Rhodopseudomonas palustris: one gene and its partner. The protein of the gene in region 2 interacts with the protein of the main gene of each other region in a pairwise test. Links are inferred from orthologs where the notes say so. Each region holds a gene or a part of one and is shown on either strand. Other genes may lie near its edges.

Region 1 (4,769 bases), 380 kb from region 2 along the record:
GTCGTCGATGGTGACGTCCTGCGGCGCCTCGACCTTGGTCGCCGTGGTCTCGAACTCGGCCGGCTTGCCGGCCAGCGTCTCGCTGGCGTAATTGGCCGGGAACGACACCTTGATGGTGCGGGTCTCGCCGACGCCGATGCCGACGAGCTGGTCCTCGAAGCCCGGGATGAAGCTGTTCGAGCCGATCACCACCGGAATGTCTTCGCCGGTGCCGCCGTCGAACGCGACACCGTCGATCGTGCCCTTGAACGACACCGTGACGCGGTCGCCGGTCTCGGCCTTGGCGCCCTCTGCCTTCTCGGCGTAAGCGCGGTTGGCCTCGGCGATCCGCTTGATCGCGTCGTCGACGTCGGAATCCGAAACCTCGACCACCGGCTTCTCGACCGAGAAGCTCTTGAAGTCGGCCAGTTCGATCGTCGGCACGACTTCGATCGCGACCGTATAGTTCAGGTCCGACTTGCCGGCGAGGATGTCCTCGACCACTTTCTGATCCTGCGGCATCGTGATCTTCGGCTCGGTGGCGAGGCGGAAGCCGCGCTCGGCGAAGATGCCGTCATTGGTCTCGCGCACCAGCTTGTCGATGGTCTCGGCGGCAACCGAGCGGCCATAGACGCGCTTCAGATGGCTGACCGGGACCTTGCCGGGACGGAAGCCATTGAGCTTCACCTTGTCCTTCAGGTCGACCAGACGCGCGTCGACCTGGGCGTCGATGTCCGCAGCCGGGACATTGACTTCGAATTCGCGCTTCAACCCGTCGGCGACGGTTTCCTTGACCTGCATGGCGTCGATCTTCTTCCGTGTGACCCAGCCGGGCGGCTGGAGGTGTCGAGTGTTGCGATGCGCGGCGTCTCGCCTGCACCGGTGGCTTGGCGGGCGCGTGTCCCTGCGGACCCGGCCCACCGGAAATGCGTCATGAGCAAGAGCACTTGCGTGGTGCGGGCGGAGGGACTCGAACCCCCACAACTTTCGTCACTGGAACCTAAATCCAGCGCGTCTACCAATTCCGCCACGCCCGCGAAGAGCATCATGTCCGGCCGCGATGCCGCGGGCGGCGGGCTTATAACATGACATATAGGTTGTGCATCAAGAAAATCCCGCTGCACTGCGGCTTCCGCGGCGGCCCGCCGCAGTGGACAGCGCGGCCCGAACATGGTCCGCATCGACGATGACCAACGCCCCCTTCCCGCTGTCGCGCCGCACCCTTCTCGCCGGCCTCGGCGGCGCCGCGCTCGCCGGCCTGCCGCTGCCTGGTGCCGCCCAGACGGCGGCGACCCGCAAGAGCCTGACGCTCCGCGCGAGCATCGGCAACACCGTGTTGAAAGCCGGCGGCGAGCCGGTGGCGCGGCCGATGCTGGCGCTCGCCGAAACCGTCGTGCTGCGGCGCGGCGACGAGGTTGCCGTGCGGTTCGAGAATGAGCTGAAGCAGCCGGCGCTGCTGAGCTGGCGCGGCCTCGATGGCGTCGCCGCCGCCGAACCGCTGATCGGCCGACAGCCGGTGCCGCCCGGCGGCAATGACAGTTTCGTGCTGCCGCTGCGCTCCGCCGGCACCCTGCTCGCCGATTTGCGCCTAACCGCCGACGGCGGCCCGGCGCCGATGCCGGCGCTGCCGCTGGTGGTGCAGGAGGCGACGCCGCCGCAGGTCGATGGCGACGAGGTCGTGCTGATCGAGGATGCAAGGCTCGGCAGCGACGGCCGGCCGCTCGCCGCCGGAACCGATTCCGGCGATACGCCATGGCTCTACACGATCAACGGCAAGCCGACCGCGGACATCGCGCTGCGCGCCAATGGCCGGTTCAGGCTCCGCTTCATCAACGCCTGCCAGCGCAATGTCATTGCTCTTAGAATCGACGATCACGACGTCCGGGTGATCGCCCTCGACAGCCAGCCGGCCGAACCCTTCCTGGCGCGCAACGGCACCCTGGTGCTGGCGCCCGGCACCCGCGTCGATGTGCTGCTCGATGCCACAAGGCCGCCGGGCTCGACCTCGGCGATCACGCTGCTCGACGGCGGCAAGCCGACGCCGATCGCGAGACTTATCACGTCGAGCGAGCCGGCGCTGCGCCCCGCGCCGCGGCCACTGCCCGCGCCGCTGCCCGACAACGGCCTGCCGGCGCAGCTTCCGCTCGGCTCGGCGCTGCGGGTGGAGCTGCCGCTCGGCGCGCTGACGCCGGGACAGCTCGACTGGTTCGCGCCCGGCAAATTCTCCCCAGCCGCCGGCCCCGCGTTCCAGGTCAAGCGCGGCCGCACGGTGGTGCTGGCGCTGGTCAACCGCGCGACGATGCCGATGATCTTTCATCTGCACGGCCATCATTTCCGGCTGCTCGACCGGCTCGACGACGGCTGGAAGCCGTTCTGGCTGGACACGCTGGCGATCGACGCCGGCCAGACCCAGCGCATCGCCTTCGCCGCCGAGCATCCCGGCCTGTGGCTGATGGAAGCCTTCGCCGCGAAATGGTCGGCGCCGCGGTTGCTGCGGAGCTACCTCGTCACCTGAGCTGCGAGGCCCAAGCCTCTCCAACTCCACGGTTTCGTGGAACCGGCCTCAGTATTCGATGCCGAGCCCGTCATACACCCGCCGGGTCACTGCCGGCAGCGTCTCGGTCAGGTCCTCCGCGATCAGCCCCGGCCCGGCCTCGCAGGCCGCCTCGCCGTGCATCCACACCCCGATGCAGGCCGCCTCGAACGCCGCCACCCGCTGAGCCAGCAGCCCGGTAATGATGCCGGTCAGCACGTCGCCGGCTCCGGCGGTGGCGAGCCAGGGCGGCGCGTTGAACGCGATCGCGGCGCGGCCGTCCGGCGACGCCACCACCGTGTCCGGCCCCTTGAGCAGCACCACGGCCCCGGAACGTTGCGCCGCTACGCGGACACGTTCGAGTTTCGAGCGAAGTGGATTTTTGTTGCTCATATCACTGAAGAGTCGCGGGAATTCACCCTCATGCGGGGTGAGGATAACCTGTGGATTAGCGCCGGATTTGATCGCCTCGAACAGCGCTTCGGGATTGCCCGCGAAGGCCGTCAGCGCGTCGGCGTCGAGCACCGTGCCGGCGCCCGCGGCCAGCGCCGCCAGCACATTGCCGCGAGTCCGGTCATCGACGCCTGCGCCGGGACCGACGCCGACCGCGTTGAACCGCCGGTCCGCCAGCATCCCCGCCAATTCCTCCGGCGTGTCGATCGCCCGGACCATCACCGCGGTCAGCGCCGTGGCGTTCACCGCCAGCGCGTCGCGCGGCGACGCCAGCGTCACCAGCCCCGCACCGGCCCGCAGCGCCCCGCGCGCAGCGAGCCGCGCCGCCCCGGTCTGCGACATTTCGCCGGAGATCACCACGGCATGGCCGCGGCCGTATTTGTGGCCGTCGGCGCGCGGCACCGGGAAATGCTGGAGCCACAGATCCGGATCGTTCTCGAAGGCCTGCGGCCTGATCTCGTCGAGCACCGCTGGATCGATGCCGATATCGGCGACCTTCAGCTTGCCGCAATACAGCCGCCCCGGCACCAGCAGATGCCCCGGTTTGCGGCGGAAGAACGTCACCGTCTCGCGCGCCTTGATCGCTGCGCCCAGCACCGCGCCGCTGGCGCCGTTGATGCCGCTCGGCAGATCGACGGCCAGCACCGGCACGCCGGTGGCGTTGACCGCCTCGATGATCTCCAGCGCCTGATCCTTCACCGGCCGATTGAGACCTGAGCCGAACAGCGCGTCGATGATCAGCGACGGCGTCCCGATCGATTGCGGCAGGAACGGCAGCAACGGCCCCTTCCATTCCCGCGCCGCCAGCGCCGCATCGCCCTTCAGCGCGTCGCGTTCGCCGAGCAGCATGACGTGGACGGTACGGCCGAGCGCCACCAGTTCGGTGGCCGCGATCAGGCCGTCGCCGCCATTGTTGCCGGGACCGGCGATCACCAGGATCGGCCCGGTCTCGGCCAGTTCGATCGCAGCCTGCGCGACGTGCCTCCCGGCATGCAGCATCAAGGCGAAGCCGGATGAACCCCAGGCGATCGTCAGCAGGTCTGCGCGGTCCATTTCAGCCGGCGTCAACAGCTCCATGCCCAATTCCCAGTACTCTCGCCTCACACAAAGGCAGCAGGCGCCCGAACGCGCCCACACCGCCCCATCGAATGCACATATAATAAGCTGATCGCCTCATCATTAGTCAGACGCGATCACCGCGAGTCTCCAAAGTCTACGCGGACGCGCTCTTAATAATCTGATAACGCTCCATAATCAGCCATATTGGCAACTTGGCATGGACCCTGCTTTTACGGAAGCCATGTTTCGATCTCCCGCGCTCGCCGATCTCGGCGGGGTCTGCGCGCGACCGTCTCCGGTTTTCAGGCATGTCCGGACCGCAGACGGAGCTGCTCACCCATTCGGCCCGCGGTGTCATCGATCCACTGCGCAGCGCCGCGCAATCTGTCATACAACTGCCGAGTCACGTGGGAAGTCCGGGGAGAGTCTAAGTGAAGAAGATCGAAGCCATCATCAAGCCGTTCAAGCTCGACGAGGTCAAGGAAGCGCTTCAGGAAGTCGGATTGCAGGGTATCACCGTCACCGAAGCCAAGGGCTTCGGCCGGCAGAAGGGCCACGCGGAGCTCTATCGCGGCGCGGAATACATCGTGGACTTCCTCCCGAAAGTCAAAATCGAGATCGTAATCGCCGACGATCTGGTCGAAAAGGCCATCGACGCCATTCGTCGTGCCGCCCAGACCGGCCGCATCGGCGACGGCAAGATCTTCGTCTCCAATATCGAAGAAGCCATCCGCATCAGGACGGG
Region 2 (7,645 bases):
AACTGGCGATCGTCCACGTCGACGGCCGGCTCGATCGCGTCGCCGCCAACCCCCAGGAGCTCTGCGCCGGCGTCGTCACCGCGCCGTTTCCGGAACTGGAAAAATTGTCGCGATAGGCCCGACCAAATCGCGATCCGCCGCGACTAATCTGTCGACCGTCGAAGCTATTTCGAGGATCGCAACGCGGGTTCCCGGCGGTTGGCGCGCGGTCACAGTCGCGCTCGATCCTGCTGCGGCTTCGCCGCCGGGCAACCAAACTGGCGCCACGTTGTTTTGAGTACATCGGACGACACCGAACGCGGGACGATATCGAACGCGAGACGACGAGGGACGACGATGAAGAAGTTTCTGCTCAGCGCAGTCGCGGTCGGCGTGCTCGGTGCGCCGGCTTTCGCCGCCGATCTCGGTCCGCGGCCGGCCTACACCAAGGCGCCGCCCGCCACCGCGCCGGCGGCGGTCTACAACTGGACCGGCTTCTACATCGGCGGCAATGTCGGCGGCGCGTTCGCCGGCAGCGACAACATCCAGAGCGATTCCGGCCGCTTCATGGGCGGCGTGCAGGGCGGCTTCGACTATCAGTTCGCGCCGAACTGGGTGGTCGGCCTCGAGGCGCAATACAGCTGGATGGCGTCGAACAACACCGGCGTGGTGTTTCCGGCGGGTAGCACCGCGACCGAGAACACCCGCGGTCTGGGCTCCGTCACCGGCCGGCTCGGCTATACGTGGGGCCCGGCGCTGCTCTACGCCAAGGGCGGCTACGCCTTCCGCGATTCCAGCCTCGGCGTCGCCACCGCAGGCGGCATTCCGGCGGCGTATTCGACGTCGGGCAGCCGCAACGATGGCTACACGGTCGGCGCCGGCCTCGAATACATGTTCGCGCCGAGCTGGTCCGCCAAGGTCGAGTATCAGTACTACAAATTCGACAACACCGCCTTCACCAGCGGTCCGGCCGACATGGTCGGCACCACGTTCCGCAACGACGACCACACCGTCAAGGCCGGCATCAATTATCGCTTCGGCTGGGGCGGCCCCGCGGTCGCGAAGTACTAGGGCACGACGCTCTATTCCGACCGAAATCCTAGGACGAAAGGCCGGCCTCGCGCCGGCCTTCTGCCGTCAGGGGAACGGCTCCGGCGGCGGGAATCGAAGGTTAACGAGTGTTAAATCCCGCGAAAAATATCGCCCGGGACTCCGCAACTAGAATCGCCCGATGTTCCGGCCATGACGACGATCTCCAAAACCCGCATCGACGGGATGCCGATCGGCCTGATCCTGGCGCTGCTGCTGGCCTGCGCGGTCAACCTCGCCGTGCTCGCCCGCTGGCTTTGACGTCGGCCGGCGATGGCCGCGACGATTGACCGGCATCAAGGCCGGCCGGGGCCGGGCGTGCGGATATCGCCCGCACGCCCACAGAGGACTATTCCCATGCCTCAGATCGATGTTCTGGTGATTGCCGCCGCCGCGCTGTCCACGCTGGTGATCTGGCTCGGCGTCGTGGTGCAGGGCCGCATCGCCGCAGCGCTCGCATCGCGGCGCTAGCGCTCGCCGAGGCGGCCTCGGGGACGCGCCCCAGCGTCAGCCGAACAGCATCCAGGCCGCGACGCCGAGCAGCGGGATCACCGCGACGGCGATCATCAGCAGCGGAGCGGGCTCGTTGCCCTTGCGGCTCGGGTCGTCGAATTTGTCGCTCATGCACGTTCAAAGCGCTGGGAAGCAATCCGTTCCCGATGATCCGCGACGACGGCGGACGCGCGGGCACCGCCTCGCCGGGGCCGCAAAATCGGGCGGCACACTTGTCCCGACCCGCCCGCACTGCTAGCTGTCTCGCGCCCCCGTGGCGATGCCGGCGTAGCACAGCGGTAGTGCAGCGGTTTTGTAAACCGAAGGTCGGGAGTTCGATCCTCTCCGCCGGCACCAGTCTCCCTCGACATCGCGGGGCGCGCCGCCGTTAACGATTCGCTCGGCACGACCGCCGATGGAACGCGGATTCCGGCACGTGCGTTAGGGTTGTCGGAAGTCCGCCGCCGCGCCTTAACCCATCCGCCAAGCTTTTCGACTAGCATCGGGTCATGTCCATGAAACGCCCCACGCTGCGCGCCGCGCAGGCGATGCTGCTTCTGTCCCTGACCGCGGCGCCGGCGCTCGCCGACAGCGGCGGCTTTGCCATCGTCGTTCCGGGCCGCCCCGGCGTGCCGATCATCATCAACGGCCGCGACGTGTCCTATTCGGTGGTGGAGGGCGATTGGGGGCTGGAGCGCGGCACGCACCGGCAGCCGACCTTCTACGGCAGCCGCCCGGTGCGCCTGCCCGAGGTCGGGCACTATTATCCCGGCTCGAATCGATTGCCCGGCTATGGCCGGCTCGAGATCGAGCCGCCGGCGAACCGGCCGCTGCCGAAGCCGGCCGAGAGTTTCCGCCAGTCCTGGGAAGTGGAATCGCGTCCGCCGCAGCCCGCCGCAGCGCCGCTGCCGATGGATCCGCCGCAAGTGATCATCGCGCCGCCGCTGGACGAGGGCGGAGGGCGGCTGCCCGTCGAGCCCAACTACCGCAGACCGCGAGGCTAGGACCTTCGAGCTGCGCCGCGTCGAGACCAACCAAGAAAAGAGCCCTGTAGGAGAGAGTAACATGCGTCAGATGATGTCGGGATTGGTCGCGGCGATCGCCGTCGTGACGGTGAGCGCCGCGCCGGCGCTGGCTTGCGGCGGCGGCGTGTTCGCGGGCGCCTGCGCGCCCTGCGGCGCGGTCAGCGGCTGCGGTTCCGCGGCCTATGTGCCGTATGACTACGGCTACGGTTATGGCTACGGCTCCGCGGCGTTCGAGCGACTGCCGGACCCGACGCGCTATTACTACGTCAATCAGGGCCCGACCTATACCGGCCCGGGCAATTTCGCGCCGGCGCCGTATTACGACAACCGCGCCATCTCGGTGTGGCGCACCGGTTCGGCCTACACCGGCGGCGTCTATGCCGACGCGATGACGCATCAATATGCCGGCGCGCCGGCGATGGGCCCGGTGGTCTACAGCTACGGCCGCCGCCACGCCCGGCATCATCATCGCCACGGCATGCACCATCGCGCAATGATGCGCGGGCATTACGGCGCGCCGCGCCATGCACACGGACCGCGCAGCCATCACCGCCATCACGCGCCGCCGCGCCGCTATTACTGATCGCCTTTCGGGCGAGGGCAGGGCGCCCGTCCGCAGCGATGCGGGCGGGCGTCCGCGTTTCACGTCAGCGCATCAGCCCGAGCCGGCTGGCGCCGATATACAGCGCCAGCGCGGCGGCGTTGGAGACGTTGAGGCTCTTGATCGCGCCCGGCATGTCGAGCCGCGCCACGACGCTACACGTTTCGCGCGTGAGCTGGCGCAGGCCCTTGCCCTCGGCGCCGAGCACCAGCGCCAGCGGTTGCCGCAGCTCGACTGCGGCGAGGTCGGCGCTGCCTTCGCTGTCGAGCCCGACGGTGAGGAAGCCGCGGTCCTCGAGCTCAGTCAGCGCGCGGGCGAGGTTGGTCACCAGCACCAGCGGCACCAGCTCCAGCGCGCCCGAGGCCGATTTCGCCAGCACGCCGGTCGCCTCCGGGCTGTGCCGCGCGGTGGTGACGATCGCCTTGACGGCGAACGCCGCGGCCGAGCGCATGATCGCGCCGACATTGTGCGGATCGGTGATCTGGTCGAGCACCAACACGATGCCGTCCTCGGGCAGGGTGTCGATCCGCGGCGAGTCGAGCGGATCGGCTTCCGCCAGCATGCCCTGATGCACCGCGTCCGGCCCGAGCCGCCGGTCGATGTCGCCGGGGCGCACCATCTCGGGCGTCACCCTTGTGTCGATGTTCTCGTCGGCGAGCTTTCGCGCGGCGTTCTCGGTCAGCCACAGCTTGCGGATGCGGCGCGCGGGATTGGCCAGCGCGGCGGTGACGGTGTGCCAGCCATACAGGATCGCCGGACCGTCGGGATCACGCTCGCGCGCGCCGTGGCGCCCGCCCGATCCCTGCGGTCGGCCGCGATCCAGATTGTCGCGGCGCTGAAACCGCGGATTTCGCTCTTTCGGACTCATCGCGCGCTTGTCCCACGCGGCCGCGCGCAAGGCAATTTGGTCATGCCGCCTATTGGCCCAAGAAATTGTCATGTGATTGGTTGACTTGAGGGGGCCGCATCGCCCATAACCGCGCCGCGTTGCAGGCCCGCCCGCGGGCTCGCTGCGGCTGTCCGGTTCCGGTTTTGCCTGCCAAAGGCGTTCGGCCGGCGGCACGGGCGGGGGAGTGTCCCGAGTGGCAAAGGGAGCTGACTGTAAATCAGCCGCCTTATGGCTTCGCAGGTTCGAGTCCTGCCTCCCCCACCAATCATCTTATTGAAATCACAGAGCCGCTCTGCTGCTGCATCACGCCGACGATCCGGCGCGGCACCTTGCCGGTCAGAATGACCTTGCCGACCGCGCCGTCGCCACGTCGGCGAATACTCCTTCGGATAGTGCCCCCGCGTCTGATCCTTAGGGAAGCCGCTCCCGCATCTTTCGCTTCCCTGCCGGGGAGCGGACAAGCTGCGCCAATGGAACCGACCAGGCCCCCTGCGCGAAAATTTCCCGTTCGAGGTGAATGCAAAATCCCCTGGTAGTTTCCGAGTTCAGCATTCTCTTATGAATTTCAAATGGTTAAGGGGCGAGTCTCGATTCTGCCACACCTCGACCTCATTTCGCCACCTCATCGCCACACCACTTGCGTGCGGTTTTCAACATTGTTAGCACTGGTTCCATGTTCAAAATCGCTCAAATAGCTCTCGCTGCAGCCGTTGTCGGTCTGGTTTCCAGTACCGCCGCCTTTGCGGCGGAGCCGTTCACGATCTTGGACGCCATCAACCAGGCCGTGAAGACCAATCCTGGAGTGGGCGAGGCGGCAGCCAACCGGCGCGCGACGGAAGCCGAGATGAGGCAGAGCCAGGGGACGCTGCTACCGCAGGTCCGGCTCGAAGCCAGCGCCGGCCCGGAGATGCTGAAGCAATACGTCTCGCCGGAGCCGCTCAATAACGACGTTTATCTGCGCGGGCGCCAGGCCGGCGTCGTCGTGCGGCAATTGCTGTTCGACGGATTTGCCTCGATCAACGAAGTGTGGCGGCAGGCGGCCCGCGTCGATGCCGCGGCATTTCGGGTGCTGGAGCGCACCGAGCTGATCGGACTCGACGCCGCCGAAGCTTATATCGACGTGGTGCGCTATACCCGGCTGGTGGGGCTCGCCGAACAGAACCTCAGGGTCCATCTCGAGCTGCGCAAGAACGTGTTGGCGCGTTTCGAAGGCGGACGGGCCGGCGAGGGCGACACCCAGCAGGCCGAAGAACGCGTCGCCGCAGCACAGGCCGTGGCCGCGGAGTTCCGTCTCAGCCTCGAGACCGCACGCGCTAAATTCCGCAAGGTCGTCGGCCTAGAGCCGTACAATCTGCGCTTCCCCGGCCGCCTCCCGGAGATGCCGAAGAACAAGGCCGCATCGCTCGACGTCGCCTACAAGTTCAATCCGACGCTCCGCGCTGCCGGAGCCGACGTTGTGGCGGCGAAGCGCGGCTTCGACGCCACCACCGGCGCGTTCCTGCCGACGTTGTCGCTGGAAGGGCGGGCGTCGCGCGGCAAGGAGTCGATCCTCTACAACAATCAGTACGATCAGGTCAGCGGCAAGCTGGTGGCATCCTGGGACATCTTCAACGGCGGTCAGAGCAGCTGGCGGCGGGAAGAAGCCGCGCAGCGGATGATCGAGCAGCAGCAGCGCCAGGCTCGCCTGCAGCGTGATGCGCTCGAGTCGATCGACAAGGCCTGGGCGGCGCGGACCATCACAAATGATCGAGTCGCCGCGCTGGTGCGCGATGTCGAGGCCGCGCGCCGCACCTTCATCGCCTACAACAAGGAATACGAGCTCGGCCAGCGCACGCTGATCGACCTGCTCAACTCGCAGAACCAGTATTTCAACGCCAACGTGTCCTTGATCTCGGCGCGCGGCGTCGCGGTGTTCGCCGATTATCAGCTTCTCGCCACGATGGGGCAGATGCTGAACTATCTGAAAACCGGCCATCCGCCCGAGACCGAGCTGGTCGACGTGCATCCGAGCGGCTTCATCGGCTACAAGCTCGCGCCGATCCGGCTGGCGGCTCCGTCGCCCGGTCCGGAGCCGCTCAGCACGGTGCCGCCTGTGCAACTGTTCGGGTTCTATTTCAACGGGCCGCCGAAGCTGCCGACCGTGATCAATTTCGACGATCGCTGGGCTTCGCACGAGGTTGCCGAGAGCAGCGCGCTGTTCGTTGCCGCCGGGACTTATGGTCGCAACGCGTCAGCCGCGAAGTAACGACCGGCAGGCGCGCTTAGCCTGCCGCCCGGCGGAACGCCGCAGTTTACCCTAACATCAGTTCGTTACGCAGACGACGTAGGTTACGGCTGGTAAATGCAGATTTTCGGCTAATACAAATCAACAGCAATCGTGCTGGCGAGAGCCTTGTGGGGCGGGCTCTCTGAAACCCGAGGCGTCGGTGAATATTCAGTCCTCAGACTTCGATCTCACTGGAGCTTCGTCCACGACGCCCCCGAGCGCGCTGGCGTCGCACCCGGATCCGTTGAGCGACAGTCTGCTGTTTCTCGCCTCGCATCACGGACGCGCGCTCAGCCGCAGTGCGCTGTTGTCCGGCCTGCCGCTCGAACGTGGCATTCTCACTGTCGGTCTCTACGAGCGCGCAGCGCAGCGCGCCGGGCTCGAAGCCCAGCTCATAGAGCGTCCGCTGCAGGACATTCCGGCGCTGGTGCTGCCCTGCGTGCTGATGCTGCACGACGGTTCGACCCGGATCCTGCTGAGCATCGATGGCGCCGGGCGGCTGGTCGTGGTCGATCCGTCGCACGGCGATGCCCAGGCCGCGGAGCGTCTCGAGGCCGTCGCCGCGCAATATTCCGGCTTCGCTTACTTCGTGAGGCCGGCGACGGTCGCCGATCCGCGGGCGGTGGCGAGCGGCGATCTGCCGAAGTCGCACTGGTTCTGGTCGGTGGTCGGCCGGTTCGGGGCCAACTATGCGCACGTCGCGATCGCCGCCTTCATCGTCAACATCCTGGCGCTGGCGGCGCCGCTGTTCACGATGAGCGTGTACGACCGCGTGATCCCGAATGGTGCGATCCCGTCGCTGGTCGCGCTCGGCATCGGCCTTGGGCTCGCGATCGCGTTCGATTTCCTGCTCAAGGTGGTGCGCAGCCGGATCATCGACATGACCGGCAAGAAGATCGACGTCGTTCTGGCGGCCCGGATCTTCGAGCACGTGATGGCGCTGAAGATGGACAAGCGCCCGCCCTCGGTCGGCATCCTCGCCAACCAGATGCGCGACTTCGACTCGGTGCGGGAGTTCTTCACCTCCGGCACCGTGGTGTCGGCCACCGACATGCTGTTCGCGATCCTGTTCATCGCGGTGCTGTTCATGATCGCCGGACCGCTCGGCTGGATTCCGCTGGCGATGCTGCCGGTGATGATCATCGTCGGCCTGCTGATCCAGCGTCCGCTCGACAAGGCAATGCGGCGGATGCAGGCGGAGTCGGCGGCCCGCCATGGCATTCTGGTCGAGTCGCTGAACGGCATCGAGACCGTCCGCGCCGTGGCCGGCGAGAGCCGGGTGCAGACGGTGTGGGAACGTTCGG

Evidence for each region. Proteins that work in one complex are often made in the same cells at the same time.
Region 1: the proteins of rlmB (region 2) and SR870_RS06985 interact in binary tests that used the Escherichia coli proteins (3 or more experiments, as listed by UniProt). The link is inferred for Rhodopseudomonas palustris from one-to-one orthologs.

What each region holds. Positions count from the first base shown.
Region 1 is NZ_CP140155.1:1,561,998-1,566,766, forward strand. Bases 1,793-4,769 are described here. They hold SR870_RS06985 (NAD(P)H-hydrate dehydratase), read right to left. Parts: upstream 4,043-4,769; coding sequence 2,543-4,042; downstream 1,793-2,542. Other genes in these bases: SR870_RS06980 (multicopper oxidase family protein), read left to right, coding at 1,793-2,494; SR870_RS06990 (P-II family nitrogen regulator), read left to right, coding at 4,456-4,769. Also shown: tig (trigger factor), read right to left, coding at 1-780; more of SR870_RS06980, read left to right, coding at 1,166-1,792. UniProt on the Escherichia coli protein: Bifunctional enzyme that catalyzes the epimerization of the S- and R-forms of NAD(P)HX and the dehydration of the S-form of NAD(P)HX at the expense of ADP, which is converted to AMP.
Region 2 is NZ_CP140155.1:1,942,411-1,950,055, reverse strand. The notes cover bases 2,144-4,968. They hold rlmB (23S rRNA (guanosine(2251)-2'-O)-methyltransferase RlmB), read right to left. Parts: upstream 4,055-4,968; coding sequence 3,233-4,054; downstream 2,144-3,232. Other genes in these bases: SR870_RS08765 (TolC family outer membrane protein), read left to right, coding at 4,749-4,968; SR870_RS08780 (hypothetical protein), read left to right, coding at 2,626-3,168; SR870_RS08785 (hypothetical protein), read left to right, coding at 2,144-2,564. Outside these bases: SR870_RS08805 (hypothetical protein), read left to right, coding at 1-116; SR870_RS08800 (outer membrane protein), read left to right, coding at 337-1,050; SR870_RS08795 (sodium:solute symporter), read left to right, coding at 1,426-1,539; more of SR870_RS08785, read left to right, coding at 2,070-2,143; more of SR870_RS08765, read left to right, coding at 4,969-6,320; SR870_RS08760 (type I secretion system permease/ATPase), read left to right, coding at 6,502-7,645. UniProt on the Escherichia coli protein: Specifically methylates the ribose of guanosine 2251 in 23S rRNA.